One region of the Terrihabitans rhizophilus genome, then DNA from elsewhere that is predicted to be linked to it. Evidence: predicted binding sites of a transcription regulator. Region 1 holds the regulator's gene; each other region holds the start of a gene.

Region 1 (2,266 bases):
GCTCTTCGAATGAGCCCGTCCGGCGCTTCCGGAGACTGCCTGTTCCCCAGCAGCGAAAGCCACAGGAGCGGCAGAACGAGGGCGAAGCCAAGCGCCCACACATATTGCATCACGGTGTCCGTCACCGTGATGCCGAACAGGTACCGGATGCTGTAGAGGATCGCCGCCAGCCCGATCATGATCACGAGCGTGCTCAGCCCGGCGAAGGCGAGGCCGGACAGGGCCGAGAGGTTGAAGACCCAGCTCCGCCGTTCCTCGTCGCGCAGAAGCGACAGCGAACCCGTCGCCGCGAGCGCGATCGCGGCCACTCCGGCGGCCTCTGGACTGAACCAGTGCGACTCGTGGAACACGGCCGAGATCGCGCCCGTCGTCGCGGCAAGAAGTTGTAGAAGCGCACGCCCACGTCCAAGGCCGTGAGCTTCCGACATCACGCCTGCCGCCACCGACGCGGCAAAGGCGACAAGGCAGCCGATGCCGACCATCTCCGCCATGGTGTGATCGAGACGGTCATGGATTTCGGCGATCGCCATGGCGGTGACGATGACGGATGCGGCTACCGCTACGGGAAAGCGCGTCACCGCGCGCTGGAGATCGGCCTGCGCGAATGGCAGAGCCTTTATCCGCGACAGAAACCCCGATCCGTCTTGCCGCATCGCATCCTCCCCGTTCGGCCCCTTCAGGATGCGAGCACGCCCCTGAAAGGTCGAGAACCTAGCCGTATCGTTCCAGTTTGCGGGAAAGCAACCGGATGTTAACCGTTGCGGAACACATAAGGAACAGCTACCTTTTTGTTCCTGATTTGTTTTGATTCATCCGCCGAGGTGCCCATGCTCACGCGAAAGCAGCACGAGCTTCTGCGCTACATTCATGAGCGCCTGAAGGAATCGGGTGTCCCGCCCTCGTTTGACGAGATGAAGGAGGCACTTAACCTCCGTTCCAAGTCGGGCATCCATCGCCTCATCACTGCGCTTGAGGAACGTGGCTTCATCCGCCGTCTCCCGAACCGGGCTCGCGCGCTGGAAGTGCTGAAGCTGCCCGAGACGGTGGCCCCGCCCATGCGGCCGACCGGGAAGTTCCAGCCAAGCGTCATCGAAGGCAATCTCGGCAAGGCGCGCCCGCGTGCGGCCGATGATGACGAGGAGCGCGGCCATTCGGCGTTCGTGCCCGTCATGGGCCGGATCGCGGCCGGCGTGCCCATCGAAGCCATCCAGACCCGCAGCCACACCATCGCAGTTCCACCGGAAATGCTGACGGGCGGCGAGCACTTTGCGCTCGAGGTGCGCGGCGACTCGATGATCGAGGCCGGCATCCTTGAGGGCGACGTGGTCGTCATCCGCAAGGCCGACACGGCCGCAACCGGCGACATCGTGGTCGCGCTGGTGGATGACGAAGAAGCCACGCTGAAGAGGCTCCGCAAGCGCGGGGCGTCCATCGCTCTCGAAGCCGCCAACCCAGCCTACGAAACCCGCATTTTCGGACCCGACCGGGTGCGCGTGCAGGGCAAGCTGGTGGGGCTGATCCGCCGCTACTGAGGCGTTCGGCCCAGCGGAGCACGGCTGAAAATGATGCGGGGAGGTCCTGTCCGGACCTCCCCGTTTTCGTGCTTGAAGCTGCGAACAGTCGATGCGGCCGGGCGTGGATGCCGGGCCGCACGGATTGCCGTCAGCCGCGATCCTTGGCCGGAACGAAGCTGCGCTCGACGGCTCCATTGTAGAGCTGGCGCGGACGTCCAATGCGCTGCGCCGGGTCTTCCAGCATTTCCTTCCACTGTGCGATCCAGCCGACGGTGCGTGCCACCGAAAACAGCACGGTGAACATCGAGGTCGGGAAGCCCATCGCGCGCAGCGTGATGCCGGAATAGAAATCGATGTTCGGGTACAGCTTGCGCTCGACGAAGTACTCGTCCTGCAAGGCAACCTTCTCAAGCTCCACCGCCACGTCGAGCAGCGGATCGTCCTTGATGCCGAGCTCGTCCAGAACCTCATGCGCGGTCTGCTGCATGATCTTGGCGCGCGGATCGTAGTTCTTGTAGACGCGGTGCCCGAAGCCCATCAGGCGGAATGGATCGTTCTTGTCCTTGGCCTTTTCCACGAACTCCGGAATGCGGTCCGGCGTACCGATCTCTTCCAGCATCTTCAGCGCCGCCTCGTTCGCGCCGCCATGGGCGGGGCCCCACAGGCAGGCAACACCGGCCGCGATGCAGGCGAACGGGTTTGCGCCCGACGAGCCCGCGAGGCGAACGGTGGAAGTGGATGCGTTCTGCTCG
Region 2 (2,266 bases), on a different contig from region 1:
TCGCCCTCTTCGAGGATCTTGCCCGCGATGATGTTGGCGTTCATGCGGATCTGTCCTTCGATCCGGTTCGCGATGTCGGGGTTCTCGCGCAGGAAGGTCTTGGCGTTCTCCCGCCCTTGGCCGAGGCGCTGGCTTTCATAGGAGAACCACGCACCCGACTTCTCGACGATGCCGGCCTTGACGCCGAGATCGACCAGTTCGCCCACCTTCGAGACGCCTTCGCCATACATGATGTCGAACTCGACCTGCTTGAACGGCGGCGCGACCTTGTTCTTCACAACCTTCACGCGGGTCTGGTTGCCCACGACCTCGTCGCGATCCTTGATGGAGCCGATGCGGCGGATGTCGAGGCGCACGGACGCATAGAACTTCAGCGCGTTGCCGCCCGTGGTCGTCTCCGGCGAGCCGTACATCACGCCGATCTTCATGCGGATCTGGTTGATGAAGATGACGAGCGTGTTGGACTTGGAGATCGAGGAGGTCAGCTTGCGCAGCGCCTGGCTCATCAGCCGTGCCTGCTGGCCGGGCTGCGTGTCGCCCATCTCGCCTTCCAGCTCCGAGCGAGGCACCAGCGCCGCCACCGAGTCGATGACGACGATATCGACCGCCCCAGAGCGCACCAGCGTGTCCACGATCTCGAGAGCCTGCTCGCCGGCGTCCGGCTGGGAGATCAGGAGATCGTCCAGATTGACGCCCAGCTTGCGGGCATAGATCGGGTCGAGCGCGTGCTCCGCGTCGACGAAGGCGCAGATGCCGCCCTTCTTCTGCGCTTCGGCCACGGTGTGCAGGGCGAGCGTGGTCTTGCCCGAGCTTTCCGGCCCGTAGATCTCCACCACGCGACCCTTCGGCATGCCGCCGACGCCGAGCGCGATGTCCAGACCCAGCGAGCCCGTTGAGATCGTCTCGATGTCGAGCGCATCGCGCTGCCCGAGACGCATGATGGAGCCCTTGCCGAAGCTGCGCTCGATCTGCGCCAGCGCGGCGTCCAGCGCCTTGGACTTGTTCTGATTCTGGTTCTGGGAAGCCACGTCTACGACCTTGAGATTCGGGGCCATCGGAGCATCCTTCTTGGCAGGGCTGACGGAAAAAACAACCTGCGTGCAAAGTACACGTTTTGTTCTCATCCGCAAGGATGTTCTTGTTTTAGACCCTCTTTTTAGCCGATGGTGTCCTTGACCGTCTGGATGAGGTCCTTCAGCGCGAACGGCTTCGGCAGGAAGGCAAACTGCTCGTCGTCGGCGAGGTTCTTCTTGAACGCGTCCTCGGCATAGCCAGAGACGAAGACGATCTTCACCGCGCTGTTGCGACGCCTCAGCTCCTTGAGCAGCGTCGGCCCGTCCATTTCCGGCATCACCACGTCGGAGATCACGAGATCCACCTCGTTGGCGTGCTCATCGAGAAGTTCGAGCGCTTCCACGCCCGACCCTGCCGCCAGCACCACATAGCCGCGCGATTCCAGCGCCCGCGTCGCGAAACTGCGCACGGCGTCCTCATCCTCCACCAGGAGGATGACCCCCTGCCCCGTCATGTCCTTGGCGGGCGCGTCATGGCTCTTGGCAGGCGCGGGCTCCTCCGCCGCCGGCATCTGCGAAGGCACATGGCGCGGCAGGAAAATGCGGAAGGTCGTGCCTCGGCCCATCTCGCTGTCCACGAAGATGAAGCCTTCGGTCTGCTTCACGATGCCATAGACGGTCGAGAGCCCGAGGCCCGTGCCCTTGCCCACTTCCTTGGTTGAGAAGAAGGGTTCGAAGATGCGGTCGCGGATCTCCTTCGGAATGCCCGTTCCGCTGTCCTCCACCTCGACGAGGATCCAGTCCGCCGCCGGCAGCATGGGCTCGCCGAACCCCGGCACCTCGGAGGCCGGAACATTGCGGGTGCGGATCGTCACCTTGCCGCCACCTGGCATAGCGTCGCGCGCATTCACCACGAGATTGGTGACGACCTGCTCGAACTGCCCCAGATCGGCCTTCAGCAGCCAAAGTTCGCGGCCGTGCACGACATCGAGCGTGACGTGCTCGCCCAGCAGGCGACCCAGCATCATGCGCAGGTCGGAAAGCACCTCGCCAAGCGACAACACCTGCGGCCGAAGCGTCTGGCGGCGCGAGAAGGCCAGCAGATGGCGCACCAGCCCCGCAGCGCGGTTGGCGTTGTGCTTGATCTGCATGATGTCGCGGAAGGACGGGTCCGTGGGCCGGTGGCTCGTCAGCAGGAGGTCGGAATAGCCGATGATGGCTGTCAGCACGTTGTTGAAGTCGTGCGCGATGCC
Region 3 (2,266 bases), on a different contig from region 1:
TCGCGAGCCCGATCAAGCCGGGTATGGTGTCGTTCACCAGCACATCGAGGCGAAACGCTTCGAAGAAGCGGGTATCTCCCGTGACCGTCACCGCGTAGGCGATGAGGGCTCCGCAGCAGACGATCAGCATGATGTGGATCGTGTAGAGCTGGAAGGCGCGTTGCACGATGCGGAAGCTGGTCGCCGCCGCTTCCCCTTGCCTGAACCGGGGAAGATAGGCCAACGCCGCCCCGACACCGGCAAGCATCACGAAGATCTCGGTCGCATCCGAGAAACCGTAGTTGCGGTGCGTGAGCCAGACGAACGCGTTGCCCGGTATGTGATTGATAAAGATGGTGATCAGGGCGAAGCCGCGCCAGAAATCGACGCTCATCAAGCGCGCCCGCGACCGGCGCGCATCTCCCGACTCAACATTGCTCATGGCGCGATAACAGCATGCCGGCCGCGTGGCAGCCACGCCCCCGGGGCGCGACTGCCATGTTCCAGGCGTCTAGTAGCGGCTCGTGCGCGAGGCTTCGAGGCCGCGGCGCGCGTCGAGGCTCCACGGTCCGGCGCCAGCCAGCATCAGGTAGAGGAACACGAAGCAGTAAAGCGCTGCGAGTTCGCCACCGTTGAGGATGGGAAAGAAGCTCTTGGAAGCGTGGGCCATGAAATAGGCCACGGCTGTGAAGCCCGCGAGGAGGAACGCCGTGGGGCGCGTGAAGAGCCCGATGACGATCAGCAATCCGCCGACCAGTTCAATAACGCCCGCGAGGCCCATGAGCGAGACGAGAGGCGGCATGCCCCGTGCCGACGCTTCCGGGAAGCCGAACAGCTTCTGGGTGCCGTGCTGCATGATGAGCAGGCCCGTCATGATGCGCAGGACACTGAGCATGATGGGCGCATAGCGCGCGGCGGATACGAACGGGCGTTCGACAGGGTTTGAGCGGTTCAGCAGCATTGATCACCTCCGCCGCGACAATGTTCGACGCCGCGACGGAATGCCAGAGCCCATTTCGTGCCGCGGCTCACAACCGGCAATGCATGGCTGCACGCCTCAGCGGCCGAGACCCTTCTTCAGCTCGTCGATGCGCTTCGAGGCGTCCGCCTTGGTAAGATCCTCGGAAAACGCGTCCGCCTGCCCGGCTTCTTCCGAAAGTGTCTTCAGATAGGAGGCCTGTGCTCCCGTCATCGGTTCGCCGCCGGACACCCAATCCTCCACCGGCTTCTCGGTGTTGGAGCCGGGATTTGGATCGGTCTTCGGGTTCTCGGTGTGATCGGCGTCGTTGGCCATGGCAATGTTCTCCATACGTTCCGACGCAGAACGCCCGGGAAACGGCTGGGTTCCCGGGCGTCGGTGATGAGGAGAGGCTTGGGAACGCGAGACCTGACCCGCTGCCCCCCGAGCCTCAGTTGGAGGCGAGCTGCTGAATCTGGACGCGGGCAACACCGGTGCCCATCATGCCGAGCTGGCGCGCGGCGCCGCGGGACACGTCGATGACCCGGCCGCCGACAAAGGGGCCACGATCATTGACGACGACGTTGACGCTCTTGCCGGTGCGGCTGTTCGTGACACGAAGCTTGGTGCCGAAAGGAAGCGTACGGTGGGCGGCGCTGAGGCCGTCCGGATTGTAGCGGGCACCCGACGCGGTCCGGTGACCCATCTGGTACCAGGACGCCATGCCGGACATGCGATGGACCTTCTTCTCCGCCTTGCGCGGCGCAGCCGACGCTACGGTGACATTCATGGCGCCAACAGCGAGAAGAGCGGCGCCGGCCGCAGCGATGTTCAGAAAACGCATATACATTCCTCGACTGGGCCCCCCGGCCCGGATGAGGCGCGAAAGACAGTCCAGAAGAGGCAGAAATGCGGCCCGACACGGGCAGATCAGTGATCGTATATCAGATGCGACAATCTGACATGGCTGGCTATGGAACCAATTCGACGTCGCGGGAACAACAGATGACTTCAACTTTCGTGCAGTTCAACATCAACAACATTGTTCCGGAAGAAGCTTCTCCTGCGGAAGATCGCATCCTGCGTGGAAAGCCGGTTGCACTAACCTGGAACGTTGATGAAAGCCCCGACGGCAAGCTGTTCACGGGCCTGTGGGAAGCCACGCCGGGGGCCTGGCGCGTCCGGTACGACGAGTGGGAATTCTGCGAGATCGAGAGCGGACATTCCGTCGTGACGCCAGATGGCGGAGAGCCGATCCACCTGCGGGCGGGCGACCGGCTCGTCCTGCGGCCCGGCTTCACGGGCGTGTGGGAGGTGATGGAAACAACG

Evidence for each region. The regulator LexA, encoded in region 1, represses DNA repair genes until DNA is damaged. The targets are predictions, from matches to a motif close to TGTTCNNNNTGTGTTCNG.
Region 2: recA (recombinase RecA) is a predicted target of LexA. The motif match lies at 1,105-1,122, and genes of this name have one in related genera.
Region 3: SCD90_RS13430 (DUF3072 domain-containing protein) is a predicted target of LexA. The motif match lies at 1,279-1,296, and genes of this name have one in related genera.

Annotation. Positions count from the first base shown of each region.
Region 1 covers NZ_JAXAFJ010000002.1:338,982-341,247, forward strand. The annotation lists gene SCD90_RS05195 (DUF4153 domain-containing protein) at 1-653, opposite strand, end outside; gene lexA (transcriptional repressor LexA) at 828-1,532, shown strand; gene gltA (citrate synthase) at 1,663-2,266, opposite strand, start outside.
Region 2 covers NZ_JAXAFJ010000012.1:86,827-89,092, forward strand. The annotation lists gene recA (recombinase RecA) at 1-1,055, opposite strand, end outside; gene cckA (cell cycle histidine kinase CckA) at 1,157-2,266, opposite strand, start outside.
Region 3 covers NZ_JAXAFJ010000009.1:10,197-12,462, forward strand. The annotation lists gene SCD90_RS13420 (OpgC family protein) at 1-373, opposite strand, end outside; gene SCD90_RS13425 (DoxX family protein) at 491-940, opposite strand; gene SCD90_RS13430 (DUF3072 domain-containing protein) at 1,037-1,273, opposite strand; gene SCD90_RS13435 (septal ring lytic transglycosylase RlpA family protein) at 1,389-1,781, opposite strand; gene SCD90_RS13440 (cupin domain-containing protein) at 1,943-2,266, shown strand, end outside.